Linked DNA regions of Thermogutta terrifontis. The protein of the gene in region 1 binds, or shares a complex with, the protein of each later gene. Links are inferred from orthologs where the notes say so. Each region holds a gene or a part of one and is shown on either strand. Other genes may lie near its edges.

Region 1 (15,333 bases):
TCTGGCTAGCTATAACCGTCTGCGACTATCAAGCGAGATTTTTTTATCCCGTCAATGGGACTTTGTTATCGTCGATGAGGTGCACCGTGCTAAGAACCCCAGCACCTGGAACTACCAACTTCTCGCAAAATTGAGACGCCAAGCCCCATGGTTCGTGGGCTTAACAGGATCGCCGTTTCAAAATGGACCGTACGAATTCTTTCAAATCGTGTCACTGTTCACGGGAAGCCGGATCATCCGAAGACTGGAGGAGTGTCTCGAATACAAGCGGAAGAAGCCTCTGACGTTCTGGGAATTCCTGTGGTGGAAGCTCTTTAACCGACGGCCGAATCGGGGGCCTGTTGTCGGTATTCGAAATCCCGATGGTATAAAACAACTGCTTCAGCCCTATATCGACTTTGCCGATGGAGAAGAGATTGTCCGGGAGTGTCACATCCCTTCGGTCGATGAAGAGGTGGTGAGTGTGCAACTGGAAGCCACGGAACTCGACCAATATCGGCGTCTTGCAGGGCAAATTAGGAAAAAGGCTCTGCGCCAGTTTTTGACGGATGACCTCGACGACTCCGAGACCGCAAGCAGTTTCGCACGCCTTTCGGAACTCCGCCAGTTTCTTTTGTCATTCGAGGGAAACCCTTCTTCCAAAACACGCCAACTATGCAATGACGTGGCAAATGCAGCAAAGGATCCCTCCGCGCGAATTCTTGTCTTCTCAAATTTTCTGGACCGTGGCGTCCGCGTCATAGCCGAGTGCTTACGCACCCTTAGTGTGCCACATCTAACTTATACTGGGCAGATTTCTCATCGCCAGAAGTCGCGGCAGATCAGGTCCTTCTCCGAGGGCCTTAAGCGAGTCCTCATATTATCCCCCGTCGGATTCGAAGGCCTCAATCTAAACAATACGACTCACATTTTTATCGCCGACCCGCATTTTAATCCAGAGGTAACACGACAACTCGTAGCACGAGCGACGCGAGCAAAAAGCTCCGTTTCCAAGGTGACCGTTTATCACTACATTGCCGTGTCCGACAAATTGGCCACCGGCACTGTGGATCAGGCGGTACGGCGAATCGCCGAGCGCAAGAATCAGGTTAATAACGAACTGAGGCACATCCTTTCCGACCTGAGCTTTGATAATTGTTCATCCGCTCGAATTGTGGAAGCATAGGAGGATACAGGGGAGAACGCCAGAACCAGGCTTACCACAGCTGCATAAGGCAAATCTCACTGTTCGCACTACGACACAACGGCACCGTTTCTCATAGGTTGCCAAGTAGTTTTACAACCTATCCATTAATTTTTAGGCTCTGTAGCCATTCCTCCCGCTACTGGCCGCGCAAAATAGTATATCGTCTAACACCACTCGGTTTGAGCGAAATTGCTAATGTAACGAGACATTAGGCCGTATGTAACGATATTTCACCACCGGTTGCGGTGGATGCGGGTAGGGTCGAAGCGGTCCACCGGGGCCGGTTTCTCCGCGGGATACCCCACCAGTATGAGGCTGTGCGGAATGACGTGGTCCGGGATGTTGAAAATATCCCGCATCCCCTCCACACGGTTCTCGCGGGGATAGACTCCCGTCCACACAGCTCCCAGCCCGAGTCCGTGGGCCGCCAGCAGGATGTTCTGGGCGGCAGCCGCACAGTCAATGACCCAGTATCCCTTGGAAAGCTCCAGACTCAGGTCGCCGCACACCAGAATGCCCAGGGGAGCGGTGCGTGCAGGCTCGGCATTGGGAAAACGTGCGGCAATTTCCATCAGTGTAGCGCGGTGATCAATGACCACGAACTGCCAGGGCTGAGCGTTTCTGGCGCTCGGGGCAGCCATCGCTGCTCGCAACAGCTGCTCCTGAATGTCCTCCGGTACGGGACGCTCTTCAAAGGAGCGGATGCTCCGCCGCGTGAAGATGGCCGTCAAAACGTCCACGTGTCAACCTCCCGAACATTTTGCCATTTCCACCAGGCGAGGACTCCGGGACCAATCCCCGGCAGCGCCCGCCTCCCCACCACGCCCTCCTCGCCTTTGAACCCGGAACACTCCGCCACGAAAAACCGGGCTGCGCTGCCCGTTGATCCATCGTGCGGGCATCGACGTAGAAAAATAGTCTAGCACATAGGGAGCGCACGCTGAATCGCGAGCGACGAATAGTCCGGGTTAACGCGGCCTGCTTGAACCAAGTTGCTTCGGGCAACGCAACGGCTCAGGTATCGAAGATCGGCCCTGCTTGCTACAATGACTCTACCTTAACTTCGGCAGTCAATGGACGGCAATTTTCGTCAATCCCATCGCGGGGTGATCCATCCCGACTTTTGCAGAAACGGATGAGATGCCCACGGATGCAATCTGTTGGTACGGGCAATTCATGAATTGCCCCTACGGTTTAATCGCCAACTGAACCGAGCAGTTGGAGCCCGGTGGGCGAAATGGATGATCCAAGCTGGGAAAGTGGACCTGACAAGCGGGTCCCGCGGGGTTGAATTTCGCTGCCGCGCCAACCGGTGTGGACATCCGGGTCTCCATCGCCAGGGGAAAAGTGGGGATGTATCAGCATCGCGGGGATAAGTTTGGCCGGGTTTTCCCTCGACCACGCACAGCATCCCAAGAGAAGGACTCAAGGCATTCATGATTCGCATCGGGGACAACGGTTTGCCACAATGGGACTATCCCCGTTACGAAGCCGGGGAAAAGGTCGCCCTGTTCATTCCCTGTTACATTGACCAGTTCTATCCCCAGATTGCGCAGGCAGTGGTGGAAATCCTCCATCGCCTGGGCATCCCGCTTGTCTATCCGGAAGAGCAGACGTGCTGCGGCCAACCGGCCTTTAACTCCGGCTACTGGGAAGAAGCTCGCCGCGTCATCCGGCACTTTTGCCGGGTGTTTGCGCCCTATCGGTACATTGTCTGTCCGTCGGGCTCCTGCACAGCCATGTGTCGGGTGTTCTTCGAGCAGGCAGACCCTGAAAATCCGCAAGTCGGAGAGGTCGGCCGGCGAGTATTTGAGTTCACCGAGTTTCTGGTCAACGTGCTGGGAGTGACAGACTTGGGAGCCCGGTTTCCTCACAAGGTGACGCTTCACAGCGGCTGTCATGGACGGCGGGAACTGGGAATCCTCGAGCAGCCGATCACGCTTCTTAAAAATGTGAAGGATCTGATTTACTGTGAACTCCCCAACATCGAGGAGTGCTGCGGGTTTGGCGGGACATTCAGTGTGAAGATGCCCGGCACATCCATCGCCATGGGCGAATCAAAGGCCGCCAACATTTTGCGTTCCCGCGCGGATGTTGTTACTTCCGTGGACATCAGTTGTCTGATGCACGTGGGCGGTATCATGCGACGCAAACCAGAAATGCGGCATATCCGCGTCCTTCACATTGCTGAGATTTTGAACAGCCGGGAGTGACACGGGGCTACAATGAACTTGAAGGGTTCACTGTAAAAATTGGTGATTTTTGAAAGCTTTCTCCATCCCGGAGTTCCGGACGGATGACGGTTGCCAATCAGCACCATGTGGTGTCACTTCGCGGGGCCGCCTTCTGGAAGGCCGAGAACAAGGGCTTGGCCGAGCCGCGAGGATCCAAAGCCCTCGGGGAATCGGCAGAACGCTCCAGCAAACACAACCGGCAGGTCGCCCTGGCCATTCCGTACTGGGAATCCTGGCGTGAGGCCGCGCACCAGGTCAAACGGTACGCGATCCATCATCTCCCGGAACTTCTCCAGGAATTTGAGCGCAACATCACGGCCAGAGGTGTGACGGTTCTCTGGGCCCGCGATGCCGAAGAAGCCAACCGCCATCTTCTGAACATTGTGCGCGAGCACAATGTGAAGACCGTGGTGAAGTCAAAGTCCATGGTCAGCGAGGAAATGGAGGTCAATCATGTGCTGGCCTCGGTGGGCGTCAAGGCCCTGGAAACAGACCTGGGCGAGTTCCTTGTGCAACTGGCGGGTCAGCGGCCGACCCATATTGTGACGCCCGCCCTTCACCTTTCCGCTGCCGATGTGGGGCGACTCTTTGCCGAAAAGCTTGGCGAACCCTTCACCACCGAACATGAAAAACTCACCGATATTGCCCGGCGGCATCTTCGGCAGGAGTATCTCCGCGCGGACATGGGGATTTCCGGGTGCAATTTTGCCCTGGCCGATGTCGGTGCGATCTGCGTCATTGAGAACGAGGGGAACGCCGGGCTGTCGATGGCGGCCCCACCCGTGCATGTCGTACTGATGGGCATTGAAAAGGTCATCCCCAGCATCGACTATCTGCCGCTATTTCTCAATTTGCTTGCGCGGAGTGGCACCGGGCAGAAACTGACAACCTACACGCACGTGTTGCTCGGCCCATCACCCGGCCGGAAGATGTATGTCATCATCATCGACAACGGCCGCTCCAATGTGCTGGCGGACCCTGCCGCCCGCAGCAGCCTCTTTTGCATCCGTTGCGGGGCCTGCCTGAATACCTGCCCGGTTTACCGTCGCGTTGGTGGTTGGGCCTACGGTTGGGTGTATCCCGGTCCGATTGGGTCCATCCTCACGCCGCACCTTGTGGGATTTGAGGAGGCCGGAAAACTGCCCTTTGCCTCGTCCCTGTGTGGGGCGTGCGGAGAAGTCTGTCCCGTGAAAATCGATATCCCCCATCAGTTGGTTCATCTGCGCCATCGGGCGGTGAACACGCGATCGCCCGTCCGATCGCCGTTTGAGCGACTGATTTGGCGGGCCTGGGCCTGGGCCATGTCTCACCCATTACTGTACCGGCTGGCGATGGGCGGCGTCCGGCTGGGGGTGCGCCTGGCGCGATTTCTGCCGTTCCACCCGGGTCCTTTGGGTGCGTGGACTCGGGGCCGGGACTTACCCGCCGTTCCGCCCCGCAGTTTCCGTGCCTGGTGGCGACGACAAAAGGAGCGTTATCATCAGACAGCGGCCAGTGCGACGAGGTCTGCTTCAAGGCACCAAAGCGCTGCAACAAACTCATGACGGGGTCGAAGGATTCTCCAAACCACGGTGTCGAGAAACGCTTTTTCCTGTTGGGCAGCTTTGACAGGCCGAATCACAAACAATCATCCGCAAGGACACAAGCACCATGGGCGCACGAGAAGTGATCCTGGATCGCATCCGAAAGAACCTTGGAACAGTCGCGGAGGAAAATCCGCCACCCGTTCCCGAGGTCTGGCCCCGGAGCCAGATCACTCCGGCGGACCTCGCACGCCGTTTCTCCGAGGAATTACGTGCCGTCCACGGCGAGCCGCTGCTTCACTGCGATTGGCCGGGCTTGCAGGAAGATTTTCAGACGCTCGTGGAAAAGTCAGGCTGGCGCGAGGCGCTGGTGATGGATCGGCCCCTGGCATGGCAGCTCGCCAACAGTGCTACGGGACTTCAAACCATCGGCATCCCAGACACTCCCGTGCCGCGCGATCTGGAAACCATTCCCGTTAGTATCCTGGAAGCCGAGTGTCTTCTCGCCGACACCGGATCGGCCGTGGTTGTTTGTCGCAATCCCGGTGAGCGACTGGCCTGCTATCTTCCCCCCGCGTGTGTCATCGTAGCCACCGTGGATCGACTCTGCGAGCACCTACCGGCCGCCTGGGACCGGATCACGGGGGTGGCCCGTCAACCCGAATGCCGCGGGGAATGCGTGATCATCACGGGGCCCAGCCGCACCGCGGATATCGAAAAGATTCTCATTCTCGGGGTTCACGGCCCCAAGAGACTGGTTGTCTATCTTATCGGTGCTGAATAACCGATCCCTGGCTCTTCAGAAAGCCGCAAGACAGGAAACCGCCGAGATGGTTCCGGCGGCGGAGCCGGTGGATCCACGGGGGGCAGTCGGATCGGGGCCGGTGTTGGTAGCAGGTCCTCTCGTGCCTCTCGGGTTTGCATGAGACGCTCCTCCTGACGCACCTCGTCGAGATGCTCCAGGAGAATGCGTTTCACCTCGAGAATGGCAAGCGGGTGAGTGTGGATTGTTGTATGCTCCGCGGGAACGGCCAGCTCGGAATTCGCGCGGTCCGAATGGGCACTTTCCCAGGAAAGAACACCATCCGTGGTGCCCGTCACACGGCCCCATAGCCCGCCATCCAGAGAGACCCCCACGATATTGTGATGAAGAACCCAGGACGCCCGGGGCGCATTGTTGAGCACCGGAAAAATGGGACACTCAGGAGCGAGTGCGTCCACGCTGTCGGTAATTTTGAGAAGGTTGTCGGGGATGAGCAGTTCCGCGTTCTCTCGGAAAAATCGTTCCTGCGTTTGCAGCAACTGCTGCGGAACCCGGATCAGCTGGGCGGCAAGTCGCTGTGTCATCCCATTAGAAAAATGCGATCCCCAGTGGGGAGTGGCCAGTGTTATGATGCGGCGGACGGAAGGATTGGGATGGAAGAAGAATATTTCCCGCAGTTCCGCCAGCGTCTCCGGATCAGCGCGGACTTCAGAAAACGGATGATCGCTGACCAGCCGCCAGAACTCGTCACCGCTTTCCATCACCTGCATTTCGGCGATCAGCCCGCCCATGCTGTGGCCCACCAGGATCATCTGATCGAGTGCCGGCTGCACGTGCTGGGGATCGATCGTCTGCCGCAATTCGCGAAGTTCACGTCGGAACTGGGCGGCGGAAATCCAGAACGGTTGACCGGTGGGATATAAATAAAACCAGAACTGGTAGTTGTGGCGGATTTCCGGAATACTGCGGAGATCATTGAACATCTGCATCCAGGTCATGGGACTGGACCACCAGCCGTGAATAAAAACCACCGGAATCTTCTGCGGTTCATAGGGCTGGACCATGTACAGTCCCGTGAGCGGCTTGTCCCGCCCCGGTTGCAGCGTGAGGAGGGTTTCCGGTCGAAGCAGCCCCACGGTCGCCAGCGAGGGTCCAAAGGCAGGATTGGAGAGAAACGCCGCCAGAGGCGTTGTCAGATCAGCCTGTAACGGGACTTGTTTTCCGTTCACGTTGACATCACTGGTGGCCACCGGATCATACAACTCAAGTTGGGCCTCATAATGGCGCTCTTCTCGGGAGGATTTGGGCGACGCATCAAAATTGGGAAACTCCGGTCGCAGAAAGACGGTGACCGGGAAACTCAAGTCAGGCGGATAATACCGAGCGGCAGGTGGCTCTCCGGGATAACTTTTTCGCACCGCGATGAGTGGCACTCCCAGCCCGAAACTGACGTGATGGTTCCGCAGGCCGATGATCCGATAATCCGACACGAACTCGAAACGGCCGAAATCCTCCGGCCGCCACCTCTCGTCACAGATGATGCACTTGAGCCTCCACACCGCATCGGCGGTGCGGACCTGAAACTCCGTCCCCGGCCGAAGCTGCTCCCCCTTGCAGACAATCCGCAGGGCAGATTCGAGGGCCGCGTTGTACAGATCGCAGGCGCCACGAAAATGGGGGTCGTATGCATTCCGGGTGGAATCAAAACGGGGGTCGAAAAGGTACTGGTAAGCCCGCAACACGGTGCCCCCGTACAGATCGAGCGCCAACCGCGGCTCCGTCCGCTCCAACCGACGCGCCAGAGCGAAACTCACCTCGGCATAGGCGTACAATCCCTCCAGGGAAGGCTCACGATCCACCACCGCCTGAACTTTCTCGAGCAACATTCGCGGAGGATCGTCAAGCGAGTTTTCCAGATCATGTTGCCGGAGAAACTGGCGGGTCCGCTCTCCCAGCGGGACAGGCTGCGGCCGAAACCACCCCGGTCGGGCCATCAGGCCGTGTCTGGGGAGAAGGCCTCGTCGTTCGAAACGCCGCAGCGCGCAGCCTAGCGAGGTCGCACACACAGCGACCAGGAGCACTGCCAGCAGCACTCGCGCGCCACGCCGTTGCATCAGCACGGGGCCATCCATAGGCGACGGGGGGATTCCCTTTCGGCCGGGGTACCCATCCAATCGCGCCGGATATACTCCCCCTCGTCCCGCCCGTCAATGGCGATTCGGCTTTCGGCAAGGGCAAAGGGCAAAGGGCAGGGGCAAAGGGCAAAGGGCAAAGGGCAAAGCTCATCAATGCCCTTTCACGGGGGACTGAAGTCCCGCGCCGAAAGCGGGGCTAAAGCCCCGCACTCCATGGAGTGCGGCGATTGATCGCCGATTTTTGGTAAAGGCTTTAACCTTCACAACCTTCCCGTTGGCCCAGAACGAAACCGGAGTAACCGCTCGGGGTGGAACCCGACCCTCCAATCCGCGCAATGGAGCGCCGCCTTCCGCGGTGGCCGTCGGCCCGGGTGGCACCGGGCCCTCCAATAAACGTGGATTCCACCCCAGCCGCGGCACTGGTAGGGGCGATTCATGAATTGCCCGTATCCCAGATTACGGGCGCTTCCGAAGGGACCCGTTCTGGAGGGACCTGCTTGTCAGGTCCGATGAACAGCGATCGTCGATCCATTCCTTCTCGCCGGGCACGACAAGCGTGCCCCTCCGAAAAAGTCCCGGAGGGACCTGCTTGTCAGGTCCGATGAACAGCGATCGATGATCCATTCCTCCTCGCCGGGCACGACAAGCGTGCCCCTCCGAAAAAGTCCCGGAGGGACCTGCTTGTCAGGTCCGCTACACATTCCGCTGGTTTAAACGGTAGGGACAATTCATGAATTGCCCCTACCGGTTTCCGAGATCCCATCGTCTCCCGCCCCGCGCAAGTTTATGAACGACGGCGAAGAGAACGGCTTCCAGCGCTTGAGATCCGTGTCTATTTACGCGGTGCAGCAGGCTTCCACGAGACACGCACCGGCGCTGGCGCGGCAGATGTACACGCTGGGTTCGTTGCCGGTCTTCTGACGATACAACTGAGCCACGGTTTGGGAGAAACTCTCCGCCACCGCGTTTTCCACCAGTGCCACGGCGCAACCGCCAAACCCGGCCCCCGTCATCCGGGCCCCCAAACAACCGGGTTGCTGAAGGGCGATCTCCACCATCGCGTTGAGCGCCGGGCTGGAAACCTCGTAGTCGTCCCGTAGGCTTTTGTGGCTTTCCACCATCAGGCGTCCGAACTGCCGAAGGTCGCCTGCCTGGAGGGCCCGGGCCGCCCTCAGCGTGCGGTCGTTCTCAGTGATCACGTGGCGCACCCGTCGCCGCGTGATTTCGTCCAATTCGTTCGCCCGCCGCTCGAATTCTTCCATGGTAATGTCGCGCAGGGCTTTCACCCCGAACTGTTGGGCCGTCCGCTCACACGCAGCACGGCGCTCGTTGTAGGCGGAGTCGGCCAATCCGCGACGGGTTCCGGTGTCAAGAATCACAATCCGTGCGGTGTCGGGGATGGGTACATGGGTCAATTCCAACGACCGACAGTCGATGAGAAGGGCGTGTCCTTCCTGGCCGCAGGCGGAAATAAGCTGATCCATGATGCCACACTGGACCCCCACCCACTGGTTCTCCGCCTTCTGGGAGAGAAGGGCCATTTTGACCGGATCCCAGGGAATTTCGGCAGTGGAAGAAAATGCCCTGGCGCAGGCCACTTCGAGGGCCGCCGACGAAGACAGGCCTGCCCCGATCGGTACGTCACCCATGATGACGCCTTCCCACCCACGCAGGAAAAATCCTTCTTCCTGGAGGGCCCAGGCCACGCCTTTCACATACTCCAGAGAACCCGAGTCGGAATGGCGGATGGCGTCCAGGTGGAATTCTCCGTATCGCTGCGTATCCGCAAAATGCACCTTGACCCATCGATCGGGACGCCGCCGAAGGGCAATCCATATTGCCCGGTCGATGGCCATGGGCAGTACAAAGCCGTCGTTGTAATCCGTGTGCTCGCCGATGAGATTGACGCGACCGGGGGCCCGCACACACAGATCGGGTGCCCCCTGCCACTTTTCTTGGAAGAATTTGACAAGGCTCTGGAAAGTCACCCTCATAGCTCGCGGAGACGACAAAAAACCAACAATGGGACGGACCACCAATCCCTCTCAGAGAGACGTCAACGGTCTCGCTCGGATCCCGATTTTTACGCCCGAACACGGCCGCCGTGGGGTTCAGTGCCCTCTCTCAAAAACGGCACAATTGTGGTATGGTGCCCCGTCAAGGTACGATCGTCAAGATAGACCACCAGGTGGCGGTTTCCCTTTTTCGAAATGTAACCGGCGGTTGCGTAACTCGGGGGGTGAAACTTCAGTTTGATGACCGTCCGAAAACGTAAAAATGGACCTTGAAACAGGCCTTTATCGAACAACCACTTGCTCCGAGACGAATCCTTCAGCCGAATTGGGATCGACGCCCAGTGCCGACGTGCCGCTGCCCATTCTTGTGACGGGGCTGGCAGGGGTGGCGGGCTACCATGCTTTCCGATGGTTGTCCGCTCGCTATCCCGGCCGGGTGTTTGGGCTGATTCCCGCCCGCAATCCGCACGTCAGGGGTGCGAACGTCCTTTGTGGCAATATCGAGGATCGCGCGTGCCTGGAAACCCTCTTCCGCCAATACGAATTCGCGGCGGTGCTCGATGCGGTGGGCAATTGCGCCCTCAAACCGTGCGAGCTTGAACCCAAAATTGCCTGGATGATCAACGTGGAGGGGTTGAAAAACATCTTGCGTGCGGCGGGACACCACCGACCGCGAATTGTGCGATTATCGGTGGACCTCGTTTTCTCAGGGAAAAAAGAAGGTGGCTATGTCGAGGAGGATCCGCCGGATCCTGTGACCGTGTACGGCAAAACGATGGCTGTGGCCGAACAGATTCTTCTGGACACCGATCCCACGGCCTGCATTCTGCGGATTTCGCTTCCCATGGGACGGAGTCCCAATGGCCATGCAGGGGCCATCGACTGGATCGAATCGCGGTTTGCGGCGGGCCGACCGGCGACGCTCTATTGGGACGAGATTCGCACTCCGACCTATGTGGACTGCCTGAGCCGCGTGTGCTGGGAGGCTCTGCGTCGACCAATGGCCGGCATTTTTCACGCCGGTGGACCGGTACGACTGAGCCTCTATCAGATCGGGCAGATTATCAATCGCGTGGGCGGTTACGATCCCGACCTTCTCTTCGGAATTCCGCGGCGGATGGCGGGGCCGATTCCACCCCGAGCAGGCAATGTGACAATGGATAGTTCAAAACTTACCCGCACGTTGGGCTATGCTCCTTTTTTGCCCTGGCCATTCGACCGGCGCCTGCTGCCCACCGATCGAGAATGGCATCGGCGAAGGGAGCCGTTTTGGCCTGAGTTACAGGGTATGGGGAGTTTGCGTGACGCGGGTGCTATAGATAAACTGTTGTGTCAGCCGCACAAGCTGGAGGAAATAGAGTCAGTGAGCGTTCTCCGGTTGCCAAGGCAATTGGGGAAAACTTGCGGATATTGACGAAATCGCAATAAACTCCTGCGTTCGGTTGACCGACAAAACAAGCGAGAGGCGATGCCCGCTCTCCGCAGCGGCAGCAGGCTGGCTGATATGAACAGACACTCGCACGTGCATCCCTCGACGTTTCAGTCCGGTGTAATCCAGTGCGTTCCCTGGGCGGCAAGCGTTGAGGGCGGCACAAGGCCCTCGGGTATGGCGTTCATAAAAAAGAGGAACTCGGCAGGAATCCGGCGCTGGCCTTGCTGCAAATTGGGCAGTCACTGGCATCAGGTGACCACCTCCGTGTGCTTCTGAAGAGGACCTTCCGGTGTTGCGACTTTCGGTAATCATCCCCGTTGTCCGCACGCTGCCACGTCTTGAAGACACTCTCGTCTCCGTCCTGGAGTACGGACCGGACAATTGCCAAGTGATCGTCGTCCTGGATCAGCCCTATTCCGATCCGTATGGCCTGGAAGGAGAAATCACGTTCATTCGAGCGGGGGAGGGATTGCAGCTTGCCCGGGCACTCAACTTGGGCTGTCGCGCGGCAAGTGGCGAATGGATCCACTTTCTTCCCTGCGGTAATCTCGTGGCACGGAACTGGGCGGAAAACGCGCTCGCGCATGCCACCGACCGGCGCATCGGGGTCATTGTCCCGCTGACGGTGGATGCTCGGGATGAGTCGCGGATTCTGGCAGCCGGAATGGGCTACGATAATGCCGGACGGCTCGTCCACCTTCAACGGGGGGTTTCCCTCGAAGGCACAACCCTCGCCCATCGCAGTCGGGTTTTACCGCATTTCTCCGGGGCGTTCTTCCGCCGGGACACGCTCCTGGCGCTCGGAGGAGCGGACGAGTCGCTGGGAGACGGCTGGGTCCTTGCCGACGTCACCCTCCAGTTTTTCCGTGCCGGTTTTGTCAGCGTTCTGGAACCAACCTGCGTGGTGCGGGGTGATCCTGCTCTGGAGCCTGTGGGCTATGACTACGCGGCTGCCCGAGACGCCGAACGTTTCTTCTGGCGGTGGAGTGATCGTCGTGGTTCCACGATTCTCCGGCATCTCGCCCTGCTGACCGGTCAGACGTTGGCCGCCCTCCCGCGAGGACAGCTCTGGCCGCACGTCGCCGGGCGGCTCGCCGGGTGGCGAGGCAGCGCCGCCACAGGGCTTGTCAAAAACAATGGAACACTGCGGTCAGCCATCCGGCAAAATACCTGCGACCGTTCCCCGCCCGAGGCCAGCTACATCGCCAAAGCGGGTTGATGACAAAAAGCCCGGTGCGCCTTGGGAGTACAACTTCCAGGCATCCCGGTTGGAAGGGCGGTCAAACGGCGGATTCTACCGAAGTTCTGTGTCCATTGCCCGCAGAGGACTATGGACTCGGGGCTGACTGATCGTCCGGCGGTTTTCTATCACTCCAGCTTATTCGCCGACCGCCTGCGCCGGATCGGAGATGACATCCTCGATGCAGATGGCCTTGTGTCCCTTAAAAATACCGGGCCGGGCAAGGAACTTGGGGATACCTTCCACCCGAACGAGCAGCGGCGTGTGGATATCTTTTTTGGTGGTGATGATGTCGCCCACCCGAAGACCAATGAGGTCCTGCGTGGTGATGGTGGTGCGTGCCAGTTGGACAACGAGTTGCACGGTGGAAGTGCGAAGAGCCCGACCAATCCGCTCGGTCGCGTCGGGGCTGACCTGGCGCTTTCCGTAGGAGGCCCAACTGTTGGCGGAAAGTTTATTGGCGATCGGCTCGATGGCGTTGTACGGAATACATAGATTAGCCATTCCGCGGACTTCGCCCAGCGCGAGTTCGAAGCTGACCAGCACAATCACTTCGTTGGGGGGCACAATCTGAACGAGCTGCGGGTTGCTTTCCACGCGGACGACGCTCAATTCCAGGGGGAGCACATTTTCCCAAGCGCGTTTCAATTCTTCCAGAAAAAGGGAAGTGATTCGTCCCACGAGCCGCCGTTCAATCTCGGAAAGCGGCCGTCGGGTGATCGGTGTGGGTTCCCGACCACCCCCCAGCAACCGATCAATCATCGGATAGAGGATGGTCGGATTGATGTCCAGAATGAAGTGTCCCTCCAGCGGTTCCGCGCGAATGAGGTTGAAGCACGTGGGATTGTCGAGGCTGAAAACGAATTCGCTATAGGTCAATTGATCGACGCTGGTGAGCTTCACTTCCACCATGCAGCGGAGCATGGCGGACAACCCGGCGGCAAAATTGCGGCTGAAACCCTCATGAAGCGTTTGGAGCGATCGCATTTGCTCTTTGCCGACCCGCTCCGGACGCTTGAAATCGTAGGGGATGATCTTTTCCCGAGATTTTTTGACCGGCGGTGGTGGCGAAGAAGCCGCCGGCGCAGTGGGGACATCCCGGGGAGCCTCGGCGGGCTTACCTTTTCCGACCGACGCGAGAAGACTCTCGATTTCAGCCTGCGTCAGAACTTCGTCGGACGACATGCGATCCTCCGCCAACAACACCTCCGTGTGAAGATGCCGTCACGAAACATCAGCACGCAGTCCTCAGCCGGTGCAACACCACCCCGGCAGGACGCTGCGTGTGTCATTCCCGCACCTGACCGTTGCCGATGACCACGTACTTGTAACTGGTCAGTTCATTGATTCCGCAAGGACCCCGCGCGTGGAACTTATCGGTGCTGATTCCGATTTCCGCGCCCAATCCGAATTCGCCGCCGTCATTGAAACGCGTGCTGGCATTGACCATCACGGCCGAGCTATCGATCCTTTTGGTAAACTCCTGGGCGGCGATCAGATCACGCGTCACAATCGCCTCCGTGTGTTTCGAGCTGTATTTGTTGATATGCTCGATCGCCGCGTCCAGATCCTCGACCACCTTCACCGAAATGATGGGGCCCAGGTACTCGGCGTAATAATCGTCTTCCGTGGCGGGTTTGGCAGCCGGAAAATATTGCCGGGTGATTTCATCACCCCGGATTTCAATACCACGTTCGGCAAGCGCCTGAAGAATCCGGGGCAGGAGCGTGCTGACAACAGCCTTGTGGAAAACGAGTGACTCGGCCGCGTTGCAGACGCCCATTCTCTGGCACTTGGCGTTGACGACGATCCGTTCCGCCATATCCGGATCGGCGCTGGCATCCACATAGACGTGGCAATTACCGGCGAAGTGCTTCATGACCGGCATTTTGGCCTCTGCCGTCACCCGCCGGATGAGACTTTCCCCGCCGCGTGGAATGGTCAGGTCGATGTATTCCGGAAGGTTGAGGAAGTGTCCCACCGCTTCGCGGTCGGGCGTTGCCACGAGTTGGATGGCATGGGTCGGCAGACCCACGTCCGCGCCGGCTTCCATCATGATGTCCACGATGGCCTGGTTGGAATGGGCTGCCTCTTTCCCACCACGCAGGATGACGGCATTCCCACTTTTGACACAAAGCGCCGCCGCATCCGCGGTCACGTTGGGCCGGGACTCGTAGATAAAGAAAATGACCCCCAGCGGGACCCGCACTTTCTGCACGAGCAACCCGTTCGGCCGCACCGAAGACCAGATCACCTCCCCGATTGGTTCCGGGAGCATGGCGATCTCTTCCAAAGCGCGGGCCATGGCCTCGATGCGGGAAGGCGTCAGCTTGAGACGGTCGATCTGGGCGTCTGTCAAACCAAACGACGGGGCAGCGGCGAGATCCTTATGATTGGCGTCCGTCAGTGCGACCATCCGTTCTTTCATCAGTTTCGCGCAGCGAGACAGCCACTGCTGCTTGATCGCACCGCTGAGCCGCGCCAGTTCAACCGACGCCGCCTTGGCACGCCGGGCCACTTCCAGGCAGTATTCTTTAAGGTCAAAAATCCCGTTCTCGTTACCCATAGTCGCGAGCAGTTATTCCTGTTGCGAGCGTGTGTCCGTCCCAACCGGCTTTCAAACGGCTGGTTAACGGCGATCTGTCAAGACATTCCCTTGAGGAAGTATCCCGATTTCCGGCCTCGCCGTCAACCGACGTTTCGCCCGAGTCATCCCCATTTCCCCACTTTTCCTCTGGCAACGTGCATGCGTACCTCCACAGGGGTTTGGTGGGAGCGAAATACCACCCGGAGGGACCCGCGTGT
Region 2 (15,340 bases), 1.2 Mb from region 1 along the record:
GCGCATCGTTCGCACGAGTTCCAGGCTTCGCCGGGTGGCCTCGTCGATCTCCAGGAATCTCCCGGCCTGATAGCGGAGCAACCGCTCGATATGGGGCAGGCGTGTCTTCTGGGTTTCCTCGAGATAATCGAGAATCGCCCCCGCCGCACACAGGGCCGGTACGTCTTGAGAATCGTCCCAGGAAAAGCCAAACCCCTCAATCGCCCGGGCTCCAAATTGCCGCGTCAAGAGGGGTTCCACATGAACCGGCGAGAACACCCATGCCGGCCGCCGCGTGACCATCACGCCGTCCAGCTCCGGTGGGGTTTCGGACGACTCATCGGGCCAGAGGACTTCCGACGGCTGGATCCTCACCAATTCGTCGAGCAGACTTCCGCGGGGAAAAACACCGGCATAAAACCGACCGGTGGACAGGTCCACCCAGGCCAGACCCAAGGGATCGCCCAGGGCCAAGGCAGCGAGGAAATTCGGCTCGCGCGGATCAAGCAGCGCCTCATCGGTGATCGTTCCCGCCGTGACGATGCGGGTGATTTCCCGCCGCACCAGGCCCTTGGCCAGCTTGGGGTCCTCCACCTGGTCACAAACGGCCACGCGAAAACCCGCCGCAAGAAGTTTCGCCAGATACGACTCAAGCTGGTGATGGGGAAACCCCGCCATGGGGATGGCGTCCTCCCCCTTATCCCGACTCGTCAGGGTGAGATTGAGCGTCTGGGCGGCGATTTTCGCGTCATCGAAGAACAGTTCGTAGAAGTCTCCCATGCGGAACAGAAGGAGCGCGTCGGGGCACGCCCGTTTCGCCTCCAGGTACTGCCGCATCATGGGAGTGACTCGTTCTTCCATAAAAGCCGGATGCAGGTCCGAACAGAACGATCAAGGATTCCAGGCCAAGTCGTCGCAATCGGGAAACCCTTTACTACCATCATAAAGGGTTTCCACGCGGCGCATGAAGGACGAGGGACGGTCGTCGGAGAAGGGGCGGACCACCCCAAGCCAGCGGGCCGATCAGACAATTAGCCGCTCTTCTTCCTGGTTCGTGCTGACGGTGATTTCTCCGGCATCTTCCAGGCGGCGAATGATATCCACAATTTGCTGCTGAACCTGCTCCACATTGGAAGCCCGGACCGGCCCGAGATACTCCATCTCCTCCTGCAGAAGAGCCGCCGCCCGACTGGACATGTTCTTGAGAATCTTTTGCTTGAGTTCGTCGCTGGCTCCTTTGAGGGCCATGGCCCACTGCGAGTTTTCGACGTGCTTGAGAATCGTTTGAATATCGCGGTCGCTCAGTTTGGTGATGTCTTCGAACACGAACATGAGGCGGCGGATTTCGTCCACCAATTCCGGATCTTCCTGCGCGAGAGCATCGAGGATGTGCCGTTCCGTGGCGCGGTCGATCACGTTGAGGATCTCCGCCACCGTGGGAACGCCCCCGGCGTTTTCAAACCGCTGGCTCATCACGCTCGCCATGCGGGACTCGAGGCCCTTTTCCACCTCATGGATGATGTCCGGGCTGGTCTGCCCCATCGTGGCGATCCGTTTGATGACGGCCACCTGACGTTCTGGTGGCAATCCCCGGATGATCTCCGCCGCCTGATTGGGGGACAGATGTGACAGAATCAGGGCGATGGTTTGCGGATGCTCATCAATCAAAAACGTGAGGAGGTTCTGGCTATCGACCTTTTGAAGGAAGGCAAACGGCAGGGCCTCGATAGACTGTTTGACAGCCTCCAGCGTGGCGCTAGCGGCTTTTCCGAGGGCCTGCTCGATCAATTCCTTGGCCACCTCCAGGCCGCCTTTTCCCCCAGTCAATTCGGCCGGGCTAGCCTGCGTGAATTCTCGGAGAGCCTGTTCCTGCTCTTCCGCCGTCACCAGCCCCAGGCGTGCGATTTCGATGGTCACCGCCTCAATCTGCTTGGGTTCCAGGCGCGTGAGAATCTGTGTGGCCTGCTCGCGGGGCAGGCTCATGAGAAGAATCGCTGCCTTTCGGATATCGCCGGCCATGACGGATGATTATTTCCCTCGCCAGGCTCAAGCCCACTGGCCAACCTGCCCCGTGGCGCACTCAACGCATTCGGCCTTTGGCTACCGGGGACGCGGCCCTTTTGCGCCCTTCACCTCAAAGGAGCGTCACTGTTCTTTTTCTCGCCTTCAATCGTCGCACGCTGGTGGGGACACAGGAATGAACGTGTACACCCCAAAAAGTCATCGGCTTGTCCCAAAAGAATTTCTGAGGGCGAACAGGGCTCAACGTTACTCTAGGAAGAATAGTTAATTTGTAACCCCAGCAAAACCGTTATATTCTCTCCAAACAGCCCTCTCTTACACCTTGTCTTGCCATTTTGCCCAGAAAAAACGGGCAGTTATGACTCCAATCACCACCTGTGAGCTAAGTATTGATGAGGAGCTTGCGGGCCAGGCAAGCAACTTCACGTCGCGATGTTTTAGAGTATTTTTGCTCCAAATTACTTCTCAAGTGGGCTTTGGCTCATATTCTGTCGAGCCGTTTTTTCGGATCTTTGGTACTGTCCTCTGCTTTCCAGGTGGTGAGTCTTCACATTTTTTGGAGGAATGAACCCGTGAAACTGCAAACCAAAATCATGGGCTTGTGTGCGGTCGGCGTTGTGTTGACCGCCTCGGTAACAGTCTCCTTGGTCTTCATCAACAAAGGTCGACTGGGCGCCCAGGTGCGCAAGGAAGTGGATCTCCTCGGCCAGGATACCTGCCGTCAGGTAGCGCTGGGCGTCCGCAACATGCTGGAGGTTTACCACCATTCGTTGCTGGCCAGCCTGGATCGGGCTATCAAGACTGCTTCAGAGATTGCCCGTAACCAGGGCGGATTTTCAATTCATCCCGAGGAAACGGTCACCTGGCAGGCCGTGAACCAGTTCACCAAACAGAGCCAGGCGGTGCAGCTTCCCCGGATGTATATCGGCAATACCTGGTTGGGGCAGGTTACCGATTTCTCCACTCCGGCCCCGTTTGTGGATGAAATCACCAAACTTACCGGCATGACGTGCACCGTCTTTCAGAGGATGAATTCGCAGGGAGATATGTTGCGGGTGACGACCACGGTTCGCACGGAGCAGGACCGCCGAGCCGTGGGGACGTTTATTCCCGCAGTCAACCCGGATGGATCACCCAATCCCGTCGTTTCCACCGTACTTCGCGGCGAAACATACACAGGGAAGGCATTTGTCGTGAACAAATGGTATCTCACCACCTATGTTCCCATTTTTAACGACAAGCGAGAGGTGATAGGTTGCCTTTACGTGGGCGTTCCGCGTGACGACATCGCGGAGCTGCGTCAGGGGATTATGAACATCGTGGTAGGGAAAACAGGTTACGTTTATGTGCTTCAGGGAACGGGAGAAAAGCGCGGCACCTACGTGATCTCACAAGGCGGCAAACGTGACGGAGAATGCATTTGGGAAGCTAAAGACGCGGATGGCCGATACTTCATCCAGTCAATCATTGATAAGGCCCTCAAGCTCAAGCCGGGCGAATGCGCTTTTGAGCGCTATCCCTGGAAAAACCCAGGTGACAAAACAGCCCGCTGGAAAGTTGCCGCCGTCACCTACTTCGAACCCTGGGACTGGGTGATCGGTGCCGGGGCCTACGAGGACGACTTCCAGGACGCTCTGGGGCGGGTCGACCAGGCCCTCAACAGCATGCTCTGGTGGACGCTGGCCGGTGCCACCACAATGACCCTGGTTTGCTTGGGGGTGTCCTTCGTTGGCACCCGGCGGACTGTTCAGGGGCTGCAGCGGGTCGTTAGCCTCCTCAAAGACATAGCTCAGGGCGAAGGCGATCTGACCAAACGTTTGCCTGAAGAAGGGAACGACGAGGTGGCAGAGCTGGCACAGTGGTTCAACCGCTTCGTGGCACGTCTCCAGGAAATGATCCACCAGGTCGTGGTCAGTGCGGATCAATTCACAGAGGGTGCCCGCATTGTCGCCGAGAGCGCCCAGGTGGTCGCCCAGGGTGCCCAGACGCAGTCTGCGAGTGTGGAAGAAATGACGGCTTCCATCGAAGAGTTGACGCGATCAGTCACGGCGATCCGCGAGTTGGCCGCCGAAGCCGACAATTTGGCCCGCCAGAGCAGCCAATCCGCAGAGCACGGCGGCGCAGCCGTGGCCAAATCGGTGGAGGCCATGCAGGCCATCCGCGAAAGCTCCAAGCGGATCGCCGACATTATCCAGGTGATTTCCGAACTTGCCGGCCAAACGAATCTTCTGGCGCTCAATGCGGCTATCGAAGCTGCTCGAGCCGGTGAGCACGGCATGGGCTTCGCCGTGGTGGCCGATGAGGTTCGCAAACTCGCCGAACGGACCAACCACGCGGCCCAGGAAATCGCCCAGCTCATTCGGGAATCGACACGCCTTGTGGAAGAAGGTGCCCGCATGAGCGACAATCTGGGCAGCTCCCTCGAGGAAATCCTCAATAACATTAAAGTGACCGCCGAGAAAGTGTCGGCGATTGCCCAGAAAACGAACGAGCAGATTATGGTGGCCAAAGAAGTTCAAACCGCCGTGCAGGGCATTGCCCAGGTAGCCGAGCAGTCAGCCGCCGGAAGCGAGGAAATGGCCTCCAGCAGTGAGCAACTCGGCGCGCAGGCGGATGCCTTGCGACAACTGGTCAGCGGATTCAAGACTTGATCCCGCAGGGGTTTTTGTGACTCGCGTTGCGGCAAGCGCTGTCGGTCGGCCAAACCCACGTGGAAGTTTCCGACGTTTTTCAGCCCATCTCGGCCGACAGCGCTTTTTTCACGGCTTCGCGCACTGATTCCAGGCCCCGACGGGCGACTGTTTCCACCTCCACTTTCGCGTACTGGGGATTGAATAACTCCAGCGACAAAGCCCCGTGGAATCCGATATCCCGTAAGACACGGAGAATCTGGGTCAGGGGGGCCACGCCTTCCCCAGGAAATACGCGATCGGAATCGCGGATTTTCTCCCGCGGTGGATCGCCTGGGTAGTCGTTCATATGGAAAACGTGGAGGGCTGCGCCATTAAATACGCGGAGCCCCTCCGGTCGCGATCCTCCCCGATAGATATGAAATACATCGAAAAGGGCGCACGCATCGGGATGTCCACACTCCACCAGAACGAATGCAGCCTCGCTGAGACGACTTAAATTGGCGGAACCACCCCAGATTTCTAACTGCGGGGTAACACCCATCGACTGACCGATTTCGAGGAGTTGGGCGTATCGTTCGGCCACCCTTTTCAGGTCCAGTACCGGCGGATTGTAGGCTCCAGCGGGAGGAGCGGCAATGCGATTGCCGCCCAATTCGGCGATCCACTCCATTTCTCGCTTCATCTGATCGAATCCCCTGGCCCGCTGGGCGTCGTCATCCACCATCCACGTCGGAAAACCGATGGCGCTTTCCACGCGCACGTTGGCATCTTGCAACCTTTTGCGCAAATCCGCCAGCTTTCCGCCTTGCTGAAGGAACTCTTCGATCTCCCGGGTCCAGGGCTCGATGCCGTCGTAGCCCACCCTCGCCGCCAGATCGATCTCGTCGGGTAGCGGCAGCTTATGGGAACGAATGGTCGCCGTATTGAGGCAGAATCGGAAGCCGGGCGAGGCGTCTCCCGTGGCCGATCGCGCGGGCTGTGTCGCTCTACCCGCCAGCGACACGTGAGGTGCGATCAGCGCTGTCCCCACAACTCCGAGAAAACCTCGTCTGGAAAGTGTGCCCGATGAAGTCTCCATAGGATGCACGGTCCTCTTCAACTCCTGATCGAAACCACCCGGCGAGCTGCCAAATCAAAGCGTGTTCTCAAATCCCGGCAGGGACTGTTCGCAAAAGCCCCTGCCGGGTCTGGGGCAGCATCGGCATGTCAACCGACACATATAACAGCCAGCGTGTTGTGGCCGAGCCAAATGTGCTTTGGCTACCAAGCGACACCGAAGAATCAGCAATCCATCTATCGCGTGAGTTGATTTGCTCCCGGCGTCACCTCCTTGATGTTGGGAACCGGGTCGAAGGCCACTTCTCCCAGCACCCAGGCGAGCGCACCAAGGGTTAGGTCCTTCATGATCTTGCTTTCCCAAACATCTTCACGATGTCCCAGGGAAGTGTAAAACACCCGGCCCTTGCCGTGCATCCGAGCCCAGGTGGAGGGATACGGCGGCCGTTGGTAGCATGCATCCACCATGCCCTCGGTATCCTGGATCAGGATGACGTGGAGGTCATCCGCAAGATTCTTCATGGCGTACCATTCTTCCAGCATCCGGAAAGACTCACCGAGGTTTTGGCAACCGGGAAACTTGGGCGACGCGACCCGGATCGTGGCTTCCTGCTGTCTGCCGTGGCTCAGGAACTCGCCACCGATCATCTTCACAAACGGGGAAACCTCGCTGCCACGGCTGTGGAATGCATCGTTGGCCGCGTGAAAACCGATGACCCCCTTTCCCGCGGCAATGGCGTCGAGGAGTCGCTTCACGCCTGTCTCGGTAGCCGGTGGCTCGTTCGGCCGATCGACCGGCCTGGTCCAATCACCGGTCGCATAGAGGGCGATGGCATCGAATTGGTCGAGATCGCCATCGAACACCCCGCCGTCTTTGCTACATACCACCTCCACGTTGACCTCCTTGCACCACTCCGTGAGCAGCCGTTCGGAATGGGCGAGGTCTTTTCCTTTTCGCGCCACCACCGAATGTTCAAAGCCTGCCGAGCGGGTGAAATAGAGGATTTTCCGAGGTTTGCTCCAGGAGGCTTCGGTCCAGCGGAAGGGCAAGGCCGAAACTAAAGCGCCAGCGCCTGCCGCAGCGAGGAATTCACGGCGTTTCATGATGCAAGCTCCTTGTGCGAGGAACAAAACAGGTGAGAACGTTGAGAAACCGCTTCAATCCTGGGGAAGGCGATCTTTTTACAAAACCGATTTTTATGATAGCATCGTTTCTATTCGACGGCGACACCCGGCTGGCCTTTTCGCCTTCGGCCACCGCGGACCGCCGTCACAGCGGTTCCGACGGCTGTCTCACGTCACCCAACAGAGGGTGCTTTGGCTTAACACAGTGGGCCAAGCGCTGCGTCCGACGCGGAACGTGCCGGGAGCGCCGGCGGGGTTCAGAGACCATCTGTAACAGGAGCCTTCCAACGGCATGCAAGAAAAGGTGGCGACGATGGGCGAACGCTATCTGGTGACGGGTTGTGCTGGTTTTATCGCCTCCCGCGTTTGCGAGATGCTGCTCGCACAGGGCCACGAAGTGCTCGGCTGGGATGAGATCAACGACGCCTATGATCCGCGGTTGAAAGAGTGGCGTCTGAATAACCTGAAAAGATTCCCCCAGTTTCGCTTCGAGCAAGTCGACATCTCAGATGAAGCACAGGTGGAAAACGCGTTTGCCAGGGCGGGCAAGCCTGCCTTATCGGCCGTCATCAATCTGGCAGCCCGGGCGGGGGTACGGGCAAGCGTTCGCAATCCAGCCGTCTATTACAAAGCCAACTGCACGGGAACTCTGGTCCTCTTAGAGTTCTGCCGCCGTTATGGGATCAGCAAATTCATCCTCGCCTCCACTTCCAGCCTCTATGGGGCCCACAATCCCGTTCCCTATCGTGAAGATGCCGACACCAACCGTCCGCTGTCGCCCTATGCGGCCTCGAAAAAGGCGGCCGAGACTTTGGCGTTTACCTATCACTACCTGCACAAACTGGACGTCACGGTGCTGCGGTACTTCACGGTTTACGGTCCAGCGGGCCGGCCAGACATGAGCATCTTCCGTTTCATCCGTCAAATCGCGGAAGACGAGCCGATCATCGTGTACGGAGACGGCACGCAGAAACGGGACTTCACCTATGTGGACGACATTGCCGCGGGCACCATCGCCGCCCTTCGCCCGTTGGGCTACGAGATCATCAACCTGGGCGGCGATCGCTCCGTGGAGCTGAACCACGTGATTCGCCTGATTTCGGAAAAACTGGGAAAACAGGCGAAAATCGAGCGGCGTCCGCCGCATCCGGCCGATGTCCGCGCCACCTGGGCGGATATCCACAAAGCAAAAGAACTCCTGGGCTGGGCGCCAATGGTACCCATCGAAGAAGGCATCGCGCGATGCGTCAATTGGTATCTCACGCACCGCGACACGATGCGGACGATCAGTTTGGGGGACTGAGGTGATGTGCGGGACGCCGTCTCCCCCGTGGCATCTATTTCCCAATTGATAACCTTCCCGCGGCCTATTTGATTACGAAATTAACCAGTCGCCCGGGCACAACGATCGTCTTCACAATCTCCTTCCCCTCCAGCAAAGAGGCGATCCGCGGCTCCGCCCGGGCGAGCTTTGCAAGGGTTTCCTGGTCGGTGTCCGGGGGGACAACGATCCGTCCGCGAAGTTTGCCGTTGATCTGAATCGGCACTTCGATCTGCCGTTCCCGCACGAGTTCCGGATCATACTCCGGCCAGGGTTCGTAGGCCAGCGTTTGATTGTGACCGAGAAGCTGCCACAATTCTTCGCAAATGTGCGGCGCAAACGGGGAGAGCAGCAATACGAAGGTCTCCATCACCTTTTTCGGCCGCACTTCTTGCTTGAGAAAGAAGTTGACAAATTCCATCATGCGGGCGATGGCGGTGTTGAACTCCATTCGCTCCACGTCCTCGGTCACCGCTTTGATCGTGCGGTGGAGCACGCGGTTTTGCTCTTCGGTAGGCTCTACATCCTGAACAGCCTGGTTGAGCCGTGCCTCTTCCGCCCGCTCATCCACAATCATCCGCCACACACGGTCGAGGAAGCCACGCACACCGTGAACGCCCTCCATACTCCACGGCTTCGTGGACTCGAGCGGTCCCATGAACATTTCGTAAAGCCGCAAGGAATCGGCTCCGTACTCGCGAACAATATCATCAGGATTGACCACATTGCCCCGGCTCTTGGACATCTTATACGCCCGGGCATCGACGCGAATGGCAGGATTCTCTTTGAGGACGAAAACGTCTCCCCGCTTTTCCACCTGGTCCGCGCGGAGTTTGATCGGCCGCACGGGTTTGCGTGTGGCTTTCACCACAAATCGCATCTCGCCGATTTCTTCGATGTCGTCCTCACTAACCCAGGCTCCGGATTCGTCCTGGTAACCTGTGTATTCCAGCTCGCCGAGGATCATGCCCTGATTGACGAGCTTCTGGAAGGGCTCGGGCGTGCTCACCAGGCCCCGATCGTAGAGGACCTTGTGCCAGAATCGCGCGTAGAGCAGATGGAGCACCGCATGCTCTGCTCCGCCCACGTAAAGGTCGACTGGCATCCAGGCCTTTTCCAGTTCGGGATCCACCAGGGCACGATCATTTTTGGGATCGATGAACCGCAGGTAGTACCAGCACGATCCCGCCCATTGCGGCATGGTGTTCGTTTCGCGTTTGTAGCGTTTTCCGTCCCGTGTCACATACAGCCACTCTGGTGGAGCCTTCTCCAGGGGAGGTTCAGGCGTTTCGTGCTTGGCATCGAACGGCATGTCGGCAGGCAGATCGAGCGGCAATTCTTCCGGGGAGAGCGGTCGCACGCGTCCCGTCGGTCGCCCCTGGTCGTCGAGTTCGTGAAGAATGGGGAACGGTTCTCCCCAGAAGTGCTGACGACTGAAGATCCAGTCCCGCAGCCGATAATTGACCGCCTCGCGTCCCAGGCCGCGACGCGCCAGGTCTTCGGTGATTCTTTTCTTGAACTCGGCCGTGGGCAGGCCGTTGTACGGTCCGGAATTGATCGCCACACCATCTTCCACAAACGCGACCTTTCCGGCCAGCACATCTTCCCGCGAGACACCCGGCCGGTCACCAGGATCGACCACGGGAATAATGGGCAAGTTGTATTGCTTGGCGAATTCAAAGTCGCGGGTGTCATGGGCGGGCACCGCCATGATCGCCCCTGTTCCATAGGTGGCCAGCACATAGTCCGCAATCCAGATGGGAATCAGTTCGCCATTGACCGGGTTGATTGCATACGATCCCGTAAAGACCCCGGTCTTTTCCTTGGACAGTTCCGTGCGATCGAGATCGCTTTTTCGGGCGGCCTGTTCGCGATAGGCCTCGACGGCCTCGCGGTATTCGGGGAGGGTGAGTCGGTCCACAAAAGGATGCTCGGGGGCAATCACCATATAGGTCGCACCGAACAGAGTATCAGGCCGAGTGGTGAATATCCGCAGGCAGGCTTCATCAGGTTTCTTGGGAAAACCGGCCAGCTCCCGATCGCGGCACCAACCCTCATATTCTCGGCGGGATGGAATGCCAGGCTGCTGCCAGAACGTCCCGATGAAGAAATCCACCTCCGCTCCGACACTTCGGCCGATCCAGTTTCTCTGAAGCGTTTTGATGCTCTCTGGCCAATCGAGGAGATCAAGGTCTTTTTCCAGGCGATCGGCATATGCCGTGATCCGCAGCATCCACTGCCGTAACGGGATGCGGATGACCGGGTAACCGCCACGCTCGCTGACACCTCCCACCACCTCTTCGTTGGCCAGCACAGTGCCGAGAGCCGGACACCAATTCACCGGAGCTTCCAATTGGTAGGCGAGACGGTGTTCATCGCGGTAACGCTCGATAGCATCCTCTCCCTGAGCGGCAATTTCTTCCGGAATGGGCAGTTCGCTGATCGGCCGTCCGCGCTGCTGTTCGGTGTCGTACCAGGTGTCGTACAGGATTAAGAAAATGTACTGCGTCCAGCGAAAATAGTCTGGATCCGTTGTGGCGAACTCCCGATCCCAATCGTAACTGAAGCCGATCATCTTAAGCTGCCGACGGAAGTTCGCGATATTGCGGTAGGTTGCTATTCGGGGATGCTCTCCAGTCCGTTTTGCATGCTGTTCCGCGGGAAGTCCAAAGGCGTCCCAGCCCATCGGATGGAGCACGCACTTGCCCTTCATTCGGGCGTAACGGGCCATGATATCCGTGGCCGTGTAACCTTCGGGATGCCCCACGTGGAGCCCTTCGCCACTCGGATAGGGGAACATGTCCAGCACGTAGAACTTCGGTCCGGTGGGAAGCCGCGGACAGGCAAACGTCTTGTTTTCCTCCCAGTAACGTTGCCATTTGGGCTCGATGATCGACGGGTTATAACGTGGCATAGGGCAGTCCCTCGCGTCATTCAGCCAGTAGAGTTAGTCCTTATGGGCTGGCGTCTGTCGCCGGCCGATTTATTCAGCGCCGAACCCCGATATCGGTGGCAAATACCCCCCTCTGATCGGGGTGCAGTTGGGCAAATACGCAAGATTTAATTCTGCTGGAAATGCGTCAGAAATGTGGATTCTAACGACTGAGGGCAACGGGGGTAAAGGGAAGGTTCGGGAAGCGATTCAGCGGTCGGCTTCCCGTCTGCCAGGCCCCGAACCCGAATGAGCTGTCTCGTTTCTCCCGGCCTTTTACTTTCGCCTTTTGAGAATTCGGAACTGGTCTCGACGCGTCGCAAGCAAATCGGTACTCTTAGGAAGTGATTTTTGGTCAGGAGCGACCGTCAACAGTACTTCAAGGAGGAAGATCATGTTGAAAAGGCACTGGCTTTGGCTGGGAGCGGGACTCCTCTGTGTCAGTGGAACTCTCGTCTATCAACTGGCTGCGCAACAGGTGGCACCTCCTGCAACTCCAGTGCGGCCTTCGGCCGTCCGCAATATCGCAGTGGTGGATATCGAGTACATCTTTAAAAACCACCTTCGCTTCAAGCAAGAAATGAGTGCTTTGAGGTCCGAAGCCGCTGCCGTGGAGCAATGGGCCCAGCGGGAACAGGAGTCCCTTAAGGCGCTCGCCGAACAACTCAAGGACCATCAGCCGGGATCTTCCACTTACAATCAAATTGATGACACTCTCGTTAAGCGGCAAAAGGATTTTGAGGCGGAAGTCATCAAGAAACGCAAGGAATTCCTGCTGCGGGAAGCCAAGCTCCATTACGCTACGTATCAGGAAATCGTCAACGAGATCCAGTATCTCGCCGCGGCCAACGGAATCGTGATGGTCCTGCGGTTCAACGGTCAGGAGGTCGATCCGAATTCGCCCGACGATGTCCTCCGCTACATCAACCAGCTGATCGTCTACAAAGCGCCCGAGCTGGACCTGACTCCCATAGTCCTCCAGCGGCTTAACGCCCGGGCTCAGTCGGCGACGACATCTGCCTCCACGAATTCGTTGCCGGTGGTTCCCAACCAGGGCGGTTATCCTCGGCCAACCACTCCGGGCACCTTGCGGTGAGAGTGGCAACAGCGGTGATTGGTCTGTCGGCAGAACTGTCAACCCTTGGATAACGATTTACGACCTGGATGCTCTCCTTCAGATCACAGCAAACGATTGCTCGCCCGGTGGCCGTCGAGGGCTTCGGATACTGGTCGGGTGAAGACTGCCGCGTGGAGTTTCGGCCGGCACCACCCAACACAGGAGTGGTGTTTGTGCGTGAAGACCTCCGCCATCGCCCGCGAATTCCCGCCCGGCTGGAATATCGTATCGAAATGCCGCGGCGGAGTTGTCTCGAATACCGGGGCGTTCGGGTGGAAATGGTGGAACACGTCATGGCGGCGCTGGGCGGCCTGCAGATCGATAATTGTGAGGTCGCCGTGACCGCCCCCGAAATGCCGGGCTGCGATGGCTCCGCCCTGCCTTTCGTGGAAGCCCTTCTGGCGGCGGGAATTATCAAGCAATCCATGCCACGCCCGGTGCGCGTCCTGAGCGCCGTTGTGCGCGTGGAGGAGAATGGCTGCTGGTTCGAGGCACGTCCCGGGCTGGGCAAGGAATGTTTCATGCGGTATCTCCTGGACTATGGGCCAGAGGGGCCGATCGGACGGCAGAGTTTCGGTCTCACCTTGACCCCCGAGACGTTTCGCCGGGAACTCGCCCCATGCCGTACCTTCATGCTCAAGGAGGAAGCGGAATGGCTTCTCTCCCAGGGTTTGGGACGTCGCACCACGCCGCGGGATCTGCTCGTGTTCGATGAGCACGGGCCCATTGACAACGAACTGCGGTTTCCCGACGAGTGTGTTCGGCACAAGTTGCTCGACATGGTGGGAGATCTGGCACTTTGTGGATGTGATTTGGTGGGCCGATTTTGCGCCTATCGCAGCGGTCACCGGCTGAACGCCCAACTGGGCTTGCAGCTCATCCGGCAGTTTCCCGCCGTAGATTCCCTGCGATCGTGCGCATGAAACCCGGCTACCAAAAGTTAAATGGGGAACCGATGCCTCCGCGCCGAATCGACGGTCCGGGAAAGACCGCTTGATTGACACCGAAAGCTTGCCCAGCAAATGCGCCGCGTGGCTTCGGCGGCGATCCCACGGAGAACTTTGAGACACGTTTCGTGTGTTAGGTTTTTGACACACCATGCCCGATTCACATACACCCTTGCGTATTGGCGTGATTGGTGCTGGTCGGCTGGGAACTTTTCACGCGCGAAAAATCAAACGGCTTCCCAACGTGGCGCTCGCCGGCATCGCCGACCCGGTAGAGGCCCGGCGGCTCGCACTTGCCGCGGAGTGCGATTGCCCGGCCTGGGAAGATTACCGACCGCTCCTTGCCGTCTGTGATGCCGTGGTGGTCGCCACCCCCGCTTCCACGCATGCCGGCATCGTGGAGGAATGCCTCGTGAAAGGTCGGCATGTTTTCGTCGAAAAACCCCTGGCCCTGAGCGTAACAGAGGGCGAACCACTCGTCCATCTGGCACGCCAATCGGGACTTGTCCTGCAGGTGGGTCACATTGAGAGGTTCAATCCTGCGTTCCAGGCTGCTGTTCCCCACATGCATGACCCCTGGCTCGTGGAAACGGTCCGGCAGGGCCCCTTCAGTTTCCGGTCCACAGATATCGGATGCGTCCTCGACCTGATGATCCACGACCTGGATCTGATACGGGCGATGATCGCGGCGCCGCTCTCTGAGGTCCATGCCACGGGTATCGCCCTCCTCGGTCCCCATGAGGACACGGCACAAGCGGAACTTCGCTTTGCCAATGGGGCAACTGCCCTATTAAAGACCTCCCGAATCGACAAGCAACCAGCCCGATGGATGCGGGTTTGGACGCGTGACGCGATTATCGACATCGACTTTGCCGCGCGCAAAACAACCGTGTGTCACCTGGGAAGAAAACTCCTCGAGGGCAAGCTGGATATCACACGGTTGTCGGGCACGGAGCTGGAAGAGCTCAGGCAGGCTTTCGAACCCCAGTATTTTGATCATCGGGAGCTCACCGTCAGCAACCAGGACCCCCTGGAAGAAGAACTTCGCGACTTCGCGGAAGCCGTGCGGACGGGCCGTCCCCCGCTGGTGACCGGCGAGAGCGGCCTGGAGGCCGTGGCTCTCGCGGAGGCCGTCATTCAGTCGCTTGAGCTTCACCGAATGGGCGAGCCGTTGCGGCCACGCGCGGTCAGGGAATGGCGCCGGGCAGCCTGATCGGGATTTCACCCCTTTCTGCCCAAATTTCCTGGGTTCGCCACGACCCTGTAAGCCCACCCCTCTGGCAGCGGTAGGATTTTGGAAAGGACTCCAGGGCAACTTGTCCCGTAACTTCCATTTGCTCACTGTAACGCAGTTAGACTGACGCTGCCCGCAATGTTTAACTAATCGTCAAAGTCTGGCCAATTCACCGGCCGATTCTCTCTAATACCTGCTGACAGGGTCCCTAACGGTGTGAGGTTTCCTGCCGCAAAAACTCGCGGCAGGCACGAACTCCGGGCCCACCCTAGGTGCACTCTGAGCAAGCAGCGCGGCTGTTATTTTCTGTGAACGCGCAAATCCAAGTCGGACAGGTTCACATGGTGTGAGATCGATACTGCGGCGATCAGTCACGATCACGGTCCTGACCGCACTGGCCAGCGTTTTTCTTGCCGGGTGCCGGATGGCTTGGTTATCTCCGTCCGCCCGATGCACTGCCTGTTGCCATCAGAGTTGCCGCCGCGTCACCTCTCCCGCCCAGTGCCGAAGCACCGCGGCCGGCCCGGCCGTGATTGGCCTCAGTGATCAGACGGGAGTACAAATTGCCGGCGACACCTGGGCGGAACACGTTTTTCCGCAAAGTTTTCGTCTCGCGTTGCGAAGTCCCGGAGGGAGGTTCTACGCCCTGCCCACTCGGCCGATTCTCGAAGTCCCACGCGTGCCAAACTCGGGCCCCACGGATTCCTCCCGCCCGTCGGTCGAGCCAGAGCCGATTCCCACTCCGCCGCCTCTTCCACAGAGTTCTGCCCCGATACTGGCCCCCCAACCGCCAGTGGCGAATGACTGGGGCAATTCGTCACCCCCTTCCGAATCCGCCGCTGGTCCAGAATCCCAGATGCCGCCCCTCCGAGAGATTTCGCCACCGAGGGCTGAGGAATCTGGACGCGGCATAGAGCCCTCGGAGTCCTGGTTATTTACCCTTCCCGCCGAGCAGCGTGTGGCCATCCGCACGC

The links.
Region 2: the proteins of fliM (region 1) and fliG are in contact, whole or in part, in a crystal structure (PDB 4QRM), measured with the Thermotoga maritima proteins. The link is inferred for Thermogutta terrifontis from one-to-one orthologs. Residues at the interface, in WP_004081085.1 of Thermotoga maritima: Tyr124, Leu127, Asp128, Ile130, Met131, Gly132, Gly133, Pro134, Glu136, Pro139, Arg141, Thr144, Glu145, Ile146, Glu147, Ser149, Ile150, Lys153; in WP_004082903.1 of Thermotoga maritima: Phe122, Ser125, Glu126, His127, Pro128, Gln129, Thr130, Val133, Glu157, Arg161, Leu164, Leu165, Arg167, Ser169, Glu171, Val172, Glu175, Ile176, Asn179, Lys182.

Annotation. Positions count from the first base shown.
Region 1 is NZ_CP018477.1:159,937-175,269, forward strand. The notes cover bases 11,691-14,623. They hold fliM (flagellar motor switch protein FliM), read right to left. Parts: upstream 13,714-14,623; coding sequence 12,667-13,713; downstream 11,691-12,666. Other genes in these bases: THTE_RS00630 (glycosyltransferase family 2 protein), read left to right, coding at 11,691-12,507; THTE_RS00640 (glutamate-5-semialdehyde dehydrogenase), read right to left, coding at 13,817-14,623. Also shown: THTE_RS00585 (helicase-related protein), read left to right, coding at 1-1,165; THTE_RS00590 (nitroreductase family protein), read right to left, coding at 1,417-1,926; THTE_RS00595 ((Fe-S)-binding protein), read left to right, coding at 2,623-3,399; THTE_RS00600 (lactate utilization protein B), read left to right, coding at 3,483-4,964; THTE_RS00605 (LutC/YkgG family protein), read left to right, coding at 5,071-5,727; THTE_RS00610 (esterase/lipase family protein), read right to left, coding at 5,706-7,820; galK (galactokinase), read right to left, coding at 8,678-9,829; THTE_RS00625 (SDR family oxidoreductase), read left to right, coding at 10,119-11,270; more of THTE_RS00630, read left to right, coding at 11,578-11,690; more of THTE_RS00640, read right to left, coding at 14,624-15,094. UniProt on the Bacillus subtilis protein: One of the proteins that forms a switch complex that is proposed to be located at the base of the basal body.
Region 2 is NZ_CP018477.1:1,345,464-1,360,803, reverse strand. The notes cover bases 1-2,940. They hold fliG (flagellar motor switch protein FliG), read right to left. Parts: upstream 1,999-2,940; coding sequence 1,003-1,998; downstream 1-1,002. Other genes in these bases: THTE_RS05105 (methyl-accepting chemotaxis protein), read left to right, coding at 2,574-2,940; mutS (DNA mismatch repair protein MutS), read right to left, coding at 1-819. Outside these bases: more of THTE_RS05105, read left to right, coding at 2,941-4,652; THTE_RS05100 (sugar phosphate isomerase/epimerase family protein), read right to left, coding at 4,732-5,712; THTE_RS05095 (ThuA domain-containing protein), read right to left, coding at 5,928-6,794; THTE_RS05085 (NAD-dependent epimerase/dehydratase family protein), read left to right, coding at 7,108-8,118; leuS (leucine--tRNA ligase), read right to left, coding at 8,183-11,050; THTE_RS05075 (OmpH/Skp family outer membrane protein), read left to right, coding at 11,463-12,164; lpxC (UDP-3-O-acyl-N-acetylglucosamine deacetylase), read left to right, coding at 12,233-13,108; THTE_RS05065 (Gfo/Idh/MocA family protein), read left to right, coding at 13,284-14,345; THTE_RS05060 (hypothetical protein), read left to right, coding at 14,713-15,340. UniProt on the Bacillus subtilis protein: One of the proteins that forms a switch complex that is proposed to be located at the base of the basal body.